Regions from separate parts of the Anaerocolumna chitinilytica genome, predicted to be linked through region 3. Evidence: riboswitches for the same ligand, from Rfam matches in the RefSeq annotation. Region 3 holds a riboswitch; each other region holds the start of a gene.
What was found. A riboswitch is a leader RNA that binds a small molecule or an ion and turns the genes downstream of it on or off. The one in region 3 is predicted to bind cyclic di-GMP.
Positions count from the first base shown of each region.

Region 1 (3,207 bases), 2.5 Mb from region 3:
TACCGACCCGGATTGTGACAGACTTGCTGTTGAAGTGGTACAGAATGGTAAAATCGAAGCTTTAAACGGCAATCAGGTAGGGGTTCTGATTATCAACTACCTGTTAACTTCTATGACAGAAAAGGGAACCCTTCCTAATAATGCAGCCATGGTAAAATCCATTGTAACCGGTGAGATGGGAAGTGCTATTGCAAAAGAGTACGGAGTTAAGATGTTTAATGTACTTACAGGCTTTAAGAACATCTGCGCACTTTCGAATGAATGGGATAATACCAAGGAATATACTTATATCTTTGGTTATGAAGAAAGTATCGGCTACAATGTCGGCAGTTACCTCAGAGACAAAGACGGAGTCGGTGCAACACTTATCTTAGCAGAAATGGCTGGGTACTATAAAAAACAAGGCAAGACTTTAATTGATGTCCTGAATGAGCTCTATGAGAAATACGGTTACTACCGTGAAGACACCATCTCCATCGTACTGGAAGGCATCGAAGGCCAGGAGAGAATTAAGCGGATGATGGTAGAATATCGTAAGAACAATGCAGGCTCAATTGGAAGTTCCAATCTAATCAAAGTTACAGATTATCTGACCTCGGAGTCTACGAACGTGCTGACCGGTGAGAAGAGTGCTGTTGAGATTGAAAAGACAGATGCGGTAGAGTTCGCTTTTGATGACGGCTGCTGGTATTCCTTGAGGCCCTCCGGAACCGAGCCTAAAATCAAGCTTTATATTTATACCAAAGCAGATACTGCTGAGAAAGCAGAGGATAAATTAACAGAAATCAAGACAAAGGTACTGGAAGTACTGCACAGTATCAAGTAATATAATAGATAGTCATTAATACTCATTGCCAGGTTTGTAAGTACAGGCGTACATGAATTCGCTTGTACTAGGAACTTGGCAATATTTTTAATATCAGAGAAAGAAGGAATAAGAATGCAAGGGTTTAATTGTATCTTGGTATATAGTGAAGATAGAAGTAAGATTCTTTTCTGTAAAAGAAGGAAAGAACCTTATTTAGGACTTTATAATCTTGTCGGCGGAAAAATCGAAAAGGAAGAAGACGGCCTTCATGCAGCCTACAGGGAATTATATGAAGAAACCGGTATTCAGGGCAGTGATATTACCCTCTATCATTTTATGGATTTTACTTATTATAAAGATAAATGTTGTGTGGAAGTCTATGGGGGATATCTTAAACATGCGGTAGAGTTAGCGGAAGAAACCAACCCTCTGGTTTGGCTGGACAGCAGTGAGAACTTTTTCGATTCCGGACGGTTTGCCGGAGAAGGGAATATAGGGCATATGGTAGAATATGTAAGAAAGTACGGACTGTAACATAGTTTTATAACGAATATTAATAAAATATATGTAAATATTATGAATTAATTTAGGAAATACTTGAAAAAATGTAAAATAAAACCTATAATAGTAGAGTATGGTAGAAAAGTAGAAAATGTCATACAATATATTATAAATGAAATGAAAAGACTGAATGAAAAAGGCAAACCTGCCGAAAGACAGGGACGCAAAGCTTCGGGCCTAAGACAGAAGTTATGGCAGCCGGGTTACCATGAAGGTATTAATCCATGGCTTTGCCATGGATTTTTTTATTTCACTGGGATAAGGGTCTTTTCATACACGGAAAGAGAAGGAGAGCGAGTATGGAGAAATTCAGTATTACCGTATCAGGAGATGTTTTAAAGATCGTTCTAGATGGGAAATTCGGAGATGAGGATATAGCAAGCTTTGGTGAGGCCTATGGACAGGCTGTAAGAAAAATCAACCCTTCCCAGGTAAGCCTGGAACTGGATGCCAGAAATATGGGAGTAATTACACCGGATAAACAGGAGAAGTTAAAAGGATTTTTTGTTCTGTATAAGCAGACAGGCTTTAAAAAAGTAGTTTTTCGTATGCAGGATAGTGCAATTCTTGCAATGCAGGTTAAAAGACTCGCCAAAGAAGCCGGTATTGAAGACTTTGATATAAAATAAAAAATACATCAGAGGGAGACGGTTATATGGTGCAGGTTAAAATAAGGGATATCGCGGTAAGTCATGGAAATAAGGTGGTGGATAATGAACCCTATCTGGAGCATTTTCGTAAGAGAGGTAAGGAGGTTGAGCATTTTTTAAGGGATGTTATCGGGAGAGAGAAGCGGTTTTTATTTGAAAATGAAAATGAAAATACTCTGACGATTTCTCTTCAGGCAGTTAACAAGCTTATGGAAAAGACTGGTCTTACAGGTGCTGATATGGACATGATTATCTTATCCAGCCAGCTTCCGGAATATACGGCACCGCCTACTTCCATCAAGATACATAACGCGATCGGAGGAAAGAATGAGTGCATCTGCTATGATGTCAATTCCAATTGCTGCGGTATGGCGCTGGCTTTTGAGCAGACTGCAAAATATATGGCTCTAACGCCTCATGTCTCGAAAGCCTTACTGATAGGCTGTGACTATATTAATATGATGATTAATGAAGAAGAAGAGAATCTATATGGACATTACGGTGATGCTGCCTGTGCTGTGATCTTGGAAAAGACAGCAGAAGATGCCGGTGTCCTGGATTCTGTATGTACAGTCAAATCAGAAGGGGTTGATGTGGCATTATTTCCCGGCTGCGGTTTTTCCAATATCTTTCGAACGGACAATAAGAAAGATATGTTAATCAAATTTGTTCCGCCTACAGAAGATGTTCCTGCTTCCGCAGGAGAAAGTATAAGTAAGCTTTTAACTCGAAACGGACTTAGCAAAGATGATATCCGTATGTTTTGTTTTTCTCAGTATGCACTTATAAACATTCGCAAGATAAGGGAGAATTTTGGTATAGATGAGGACCATAGCCTTTATATTGGGGATGAATATGGCTACACCGGAACCAGCAGTCCCTTTATTACCTTGTATGAAGCAATTGAACGGGGACAGGTTAAGCGGGGGGATTATATCGTAATATGGACGATTGGCTGCGGCTCTCAGAATATTGGGCTGCTATGTAAATACTAACAGATACATAGAAGGGGGAGAATGAGTGAAAGAAAAATCTTTCACTCCCCTTGATTTTAAGCATGCTTGGCACCTACAGGGTACTAATGGACACTTTAGCTGGGAGTTAATTAAGAACTTCGGCATAGTGATAATAGTATCCCTTGAGGGTGATAATAGGCACGCAGAAGGGAGCTAAATATGTTCAGTACAA
Region 1 covers NZ_AP023368.1:4,591,627-4,594,833, reverse strand. Annotated here, with positions in the region: gene bsdcttw_RS20050 (phospho-sugar mutase) at 1-826, shown strand, start outside; gene bsdcttw_RS20045 (NUDIX hydrolase) at 941-1,342, shown strand; cyclic di-GMP riboswitch class I at 1,498-1,580, shown strand; gene bsdcttw_RS20040 (hypothetical protein) at 1,669-1,998, shown strand; gene bsdcttw_RS20035 (3-oxoacyl-[acyl-carrier-protein] synthase III C-terminal domain-containing protein) at 2,025-3,014, shown strand; gene bsdcttw_RS20030 (AMP-binding protein) at 3,195-3,207, shown strand, end outside.
Region 1: linked by a shared signal. The riboswitch ahead of bsdcttw_RS20040 (hypothetical protein) and the one ahead of bsdcttw_RS06400 (fibronectin type III domain-containing protein) in region 3 are both predicted to bind cyclic di-GMP.

Region 2 (3,207 bases), 1.9 Mb from region 3:
TCTATGAAATAGCCTTTAAGGTAGGATTTCATGATGATAAATATTTCTCCAGAGTGTTTAAAAAGGTAACCGGAATGAGTCCTTCGGTGTATCGGCAAAATATCGGTATTTATGAAGAGGAGAGTATGATTACCTTTTAGGAAGAGGAGAATTACATGATTAAGATTGCATTATATAATAAAGAAGATGAATGCTTCATGGAGCAAGAAGATAATGAACACATTCATCATTTGTTATTTCACAAGTATAAGGATGGAGATCGTATTGTTATTGATACGGATAACCCCCAATTTCTTAGCGTAAAGCTGGATGCTAGTATTGAAAAGGCGGATGTTTATAGTATTGGCGGAAGATTTGAATTCCCGATTCCTTTTGGCGAAGATAGAATGCCATATCCTGCAGGGGCATTTGAAGGAGAATATCATATTCTGGATATTTCAGTGCAACCGTCTGAGTTATGGAAGGAAGAGAGGGATATCAGCACAAATCCCTTGGATGTGCGTTATGAATCTACGGTATTTCCTCATTGCAAAGCAAGTGTAGAAACAAGGGATGAATCTATCTTTGCCGCAAGGAATACCATTGATGGTCTGAAAGAAACCTGCGGACATGGTGTATGGCCCTTTACCTCATGGGGAGATAACGAGGACCCGGATGCTGAAATTCAGATTGATTTTGGCCGTCTTGTTGTAATGAATAAGCTGATAATAAATCTAAGGTCAGATTTTCCCCATGATAATTACTGGAAGCAGCTTGATGTTATTTTTGGAAATGGCTGTACAATGACACTGCAATTAAATAAGACAGGCAGGGATCAGATATATGATTTGAACGGAATGATTGCAGAAAGTGTGAAATTGTGCAAACTTATAAAAGATGAGAAGGATCCTTCCCCATTTCCTGCTTTGACACATTGGCGGGTACTTGGTAAAGAATATCTCAAATAAAGCCATGGCTTTAAAGGGACTGTAATGATAGTCCCTTTTTTATTTCTCTCTCCATACAATCTGCATATTCCACTGATAAAATAAAAGCATTATTTTAAATACCATAAAAGTAAAAATAATAAAAAAGGGGTATCAATGAATGACGAACAAACAGAATAAAAAATCAAATACGACGAGATACTTAATTCTTACAATCTCTGTTCTCGCAATACTGGCAATTGCCTTTGGCTTCAATAGCTTTGGAAAACCAGCCGGAAGCGGAGGAGATTCGGATAAATTAAGGGCAGCTAAAGTAACAGACAGTGATATTGTTATACCGGTTAAGGACATTACGGAAACAGCTAAGTTCTTTCCTGCAAAGATTGACGGTACTGAATTGGAAGTGCTGGCGGTAAAAGCTCCGGATGGTACAATTAGGACAGCCTTTAATACCTGCCAGGTCTGCTATTCTTCCGGAAAAGGCTATTACAAGCAAGAGGGAGACGAGCTGGTGTGCCAGAACTGCGGAAATCATTTCTCAATGGATCAGGTAGAAGTTGTAAAAGGCGGCTGTAATCCGGTTCCGATTACCGATGAATATAAAACAGCAGATGACACTTCGATTACAATCAGCAAAGATTATCTAACCGAAGCTACGGTGATTTTTCAAAATTGGAAATAAATTGTACAAAATGAGGGAGGTTTTTATTAAGCCTCCTTCTTTTTTATTTCCGTTATGTAACGGAAAATGAAGGTAAGTCAGGTGAAATATGTAATATTATGGTACATGATTTGAATTGCAAAATTCCACGAATTATAGTACAATGGACCTATGTTTATAGGGGCAAACTCATTGAAAGATGAGGACGCAAAGCTTAGGGTCTAAATCTGTATGCAGATATGACAGCCAGTTGCACGAAATAGGATATATTTCAGTCTAAGCTCGATTTTAAGAACGAGCTTTTTTTGTGTGTATCCTTCTATTTCGTATTGTGAAAGAAACAGATTTGGGTATTAGGTAAGCAGTAGTTTATCAAACAAATCTGGAAGGGTGATGAGGAATATGCAAGAAAATAAAACCGATTATATTCTGAAAAAAGGAATTCCCAGATTAAATAACACCATAGGAATTTCTCTTGGCTTGGCTGCATTGACAGGTGTTTTATTGATTTTCAATCTGGTAATTAATAATGATCAATCTCTATATGAAGTGGTAAAAACAGATGGAGGAGTGGTATTGATTCTTATTCTGTTGCTTTTTTTGACTGTAAGTTTTGTTTCCAGTATAATCTGTAATCATCAGGTTAGAAAAGCTACCGCTGAATTGTCCTATATTACCAAAAGTGTTCATACAGGATTCCTTAATATTTTGCTGGAACCAGGATATCAGGTCACGTATGCTAATCCAAAGTTTTATGAGATTTTTGGTTATAAAAGGTATGAGTTTGAAACAGAATATGATAATTGTTTTTTATCCTTTGTTTGTGATGAGGATCAGGAGAAAATAAAAGTGCTGAAAGAGCAGTTTGTAAACGGCTCCTATCGGCAGATAGAAGTTAAAATGATTACCCGGAGCGGTGATATTATTAATGTACTTTTGGATGGCAATTTTACCTTAACCCGCGAAGGTGAAAAGGCCTTTTCTGCGGTTTTATTAAACATTACTAATTTTAAAGAAATGCAGAATAAGCTTTCCCTGGAGGAGGAAAGATATCGAATTGCTGCCGAGATATCCAATGATATTCTTTTTGAATATAAGGTTGACAAAGATGTTATGAAATTTGCGGACAAATATACGGAAGTTTATGGACGAACACCTGTAATTGAAGATTTTTCAGTGGTAGAGCTGTACAATAAGAATATGGTTCATCCGGAGGACTGCCAGGACCTCAAACTTTTTGCAAGAACTCTTAAAAGCGGAAAAGAAATGATGGAAGCGGAGTTTCGTATAAAAAATGCAAATAATGAGTATGTCTGGTGTCATATCAGGGGAAAGACTATCTATGATGAGAATAAGGAACCAATCAGTGTCATTGGTAAAGTGGTAAATATTGACCTGCATAAAAAGGAACTGCAAAAACTGGAATATAAGGCTAAGAGAGATTTGCTGACAGGTGTGTATAATAAAGTTACAACAAAAGAAATTATTGATGAATACTTAAAACGCAATCGAAATTCCAAGCATATTTTAATGATGATAGATATTGACGATTTTAAACATGTCAATGATAATTACGGACATTTAACCGGGGACAATATATTAGTATATATTATGGACAAA
Region 2 covers NZ_AP023368.1:3,391,160-3,394,366, reverse strand. Annotated here, with positions in the region: gene bsdcttw_RS14845 (response regulator transcription factor) at 1-140, shown strand, start outside; gene bsdcttw_RS14840 (carbohydrate-binding protein) at 156-947, shown strand; gene bsdcttw_RS14835 (DUF2318 domain-containing protein) at 1,087-1,608, shown strand; cyclic di-GMP riboswitch class I at 1,760-1,845, shown strand; gene bsdcttw_RS14830 (sensor domain-containing diguanylate cyclase) at 1,990-3,207, shown strand, end outside.
Region 2: linked by a shared signal. The riboswitch ahead of bsdcttw_RS14830 (sensor domain-containing diguanylate cyclase) and the one ahead of bsdcttw_RS06400 (fibronectin type III domain-containing protein) in region 3 are both predicted to bind cyclic di-GMP.

Region 3 (3,207 bases):
AATTTCCTTCTCTGTTGCAATGGATCTTATATTCTGAGGCACCCCAAACAAAAGACCTTCACCCCAGACCAGTTTTCCTTTTATATATACACCTATCTTCGTCCACTCGGTGTAATCACTTGCACCGGCATTAAAAGAATAATCATTGGATTGCGTATAATTGCTCCAGTCATTTTTTGCAAATCTTGTTTGTATCTCTTCAAAGTCTCCTGCAATTAAGGAACCACTCCCAGGCTTGAAACCCAGTTCATAATAATAATCAAGACCGTTTGCTATAAAGGGAATTTTTACGAATGTGCCCGTCACATTATCACTTCCAGCACTTGACCAGTCACACCAAAAATTTTGATCCTTTTCCCCATCAATGGTGTAATAGTATCTTATTTTTACATCTTCCAGGTCAAAGGGCAGTGTTCCGGTATTATATAGCTTAAACCATGGATATATGGTAGTTGACGAATCATTTCTCCCATTATTAAACATCTTAACACCAGCTGAAGTAATCTGCGGCATCAGTATGCTAGGTTCTTCACCCCAAACTACTTTTCCACCGGCATAAACCACTGCTTTACTCCAATCCTGGTAATTTGTAGAAGTACTGTTGAAGGAGTAATCATCTGACTGCTTGTAATTATTCCAGTCGGTTCGTGCAAACCTTGTTTTAATCTCAACATTGGAGCCAGCCCCCAAACTCCCGCTGCCGTCTATAAATCCTATTTCCACATAGGTATCGGCCCCCTGATAAAGAGGGTCATTTCTTATAATAGTCCCTTTCACATTTGAAGTGCCTGCACTGGACCAATCGCACCAGAAATTCTGGGATATCTCACCACCCAGCATGTAATAATATCTAATTTTTAAATCAGAAAGACTTACCGATTCATCTCCATTATTAATAATTCTGAAATTTGCATAGATTGTATTGCTGGTTTCGCTTCTGTCAACATTATACATCTGCAGCTGTATAGCAGCAGGTGTAACTGCCTGAACCATTGCTGATGGTTCTATGTCCAGTGAACCTGTAATCTCTTCTTCCTGTCCGCTTTCCTCGGAATAACCCGTTCCCTCTGCAAAAACATAATTATATATATCAAGCACTTGTAATAACATAATGATGCAAATGAAAATTGACAGTTTTTTAATATGCTGTTTCACTTTCCCCACCTCCATATATTTATCTTTTATATACTAACTTATTGGTTTATACAGCCACAATTAGGACTCTGCATGCATGTATATGTAGATAGTTATACTATTCCCTCATTTATTAATCTCCTTTCTTGATTGTTATTTATGAACAGTAATGATGATATTTCAAATAGACTTCATTACTATTAATTTACAGTATTTCTAAATCTCATTTAGGGGTTAAAAGAATTCTTTTTATGATTGTTTCCAGACCTAAGCTTATCCCGAACATCTTTGTTTGATTACTTTAATATGTGATAAACATCATTGGATTGGCTTTATACATCTTACATCCGAGTGGACCGGCGACTTCACCCATTAGAATGTGTGCCCTCAAGACACAATATAAAAAAGCCTGATCGCAAAAAACGATACAGGCATACTATTACCTAGTAGTAATGGTAATCTTCGGTAACCTGGCTACCGTACCCTTCAGGGGTTAGGCCCATGGCTTTGCGTCCGCAGCTTTCGCTGCGTTTGCCTTTATCGGTAAAACAATTGTATATGATTAGTAAAACTTACCATATTACTCATATTACCAATTTTGTCTTATTATGTCAAAACAATAATTCCCAGATTTCGCCCATCAATATAGGTAATTATTCCCATGCTCTACAGTAACATTTATTTTTACCACTATACTTTTAGTCTCAGATTCGATATAATATTCCTATTAACACAATGAAGGAGAAACTCATGGACGACTATCAGATATTCAGCGATTCTTCCTGCGATACACCAAAGGAATTGCTGGATCTACATCATATCATTCTGGTACCCTTTTATATTACATTCGACCTGGAACATTATTACAAAGAAAATATAGAGATAAGTAACGAAGAATTCTATCATAAACTGGCAACAGAAAAGATATTCCCGAAGACCTCCCTTCCCTCCATTATGGATTATTTTCATGCCTTTGAACAGGAGATAACAAAAGGGAAAGATATTCTCTGTCTGTGTCTTACGGGGAAGTTCAGCGGTTCTTACCAGGCAGCCATAAATGCCAGAGAACTCCTGATAGAAAAATACCCCGATAGTAAGATACATATCATAGACTCTATACAGGCCACTGCCGGTCAGGGAATTCTGTTACTTCAGGCCGCATACTTACAAGAAGCCGGTTATAGTTTAGACGATACCGTAAGCCGGCTGGAAGAGATCAAAAAAACAGCCAGAATTATGTTTACCGTTGACACCTTGGAATATCTGGCAAAAGGCGGACGTATCGGAAAGGTAGCATCTCTTGCCGGTACAATGCTTAATATCAGACCTATGATACAGTTAAAAGATGCGGAATTAGTTCCTTATTCGAATATTCGTGGACGAAAGAAATCTCTGGATAAGATACTTGCTATGACGGAAGAGTATTTTACTGAGAATAACGAACGTTACGAGGATTATGACTTCTGTCTCGCAAATGCTACGACCATAGAGGATACAAGAGCTGTTCAGTCACAGCTTGAAGGCTTAATCGGAAGACCTGTTACTTATCCCGTATTCCAGATTGGTGTAACGATTGGTACCTATACAGGTCCCGGTGCTGTTGGTGTCTGTTTTATCAAAAAGTTTGACAGATAAGGCTATGAACCTGAACAACATTTAATACTGTATTAAATATAAAAATCCTGAGCTGTTTACTGACATTCAAAACAACTCAGGATTTCTTTTAAGTTTGAGATTTCTTTTTAAGTTTGAGATTTATTTTTAGCCTCTAAATACCACTTTCACTAAGGCCAGGGTTCGTTTGAAAACTTTCTTCCCTGCACAAACAAATTTCAAATGCCCACGCTAAATTGTCTGGATTGCTTTAAAAATTCATTAACTAACGGATGAGGCTGTTCATAAGTTGAGCTCAATTGAGGTTGAAACAAGGATACAATAAAGAAACTGTTACTTTCCACCATCATTAACCTAGCCTCTTCATTTTCATCGGTACCAATAACCTTAAAACCATTCTTATGTAATAAGTCTTGAAAGCTCTTATTTAACCCAAAGCTGCAGTTATACTTTTCTGTG
Region 3 covers NZ_AP023368.1:1,465,605-1,468,811, reverse strand. Annotated here, with positions in the region: gene bsdcttw_RS06400 (fibronectin type III domain-containing protein) at 1-1,155, opposite strand, end outside; cyclic di-GMP riboswitch class I at 1,596-1,680, opposite strand; gene bsdcttw_RS06395 (DegV family protein) at 1,885-2,769, shown strand; gene bsdcttw_RS06390 (CTP synthase C-terminal region-related (seleno)protein) at 2,967-3,207, opposite strand, start outside.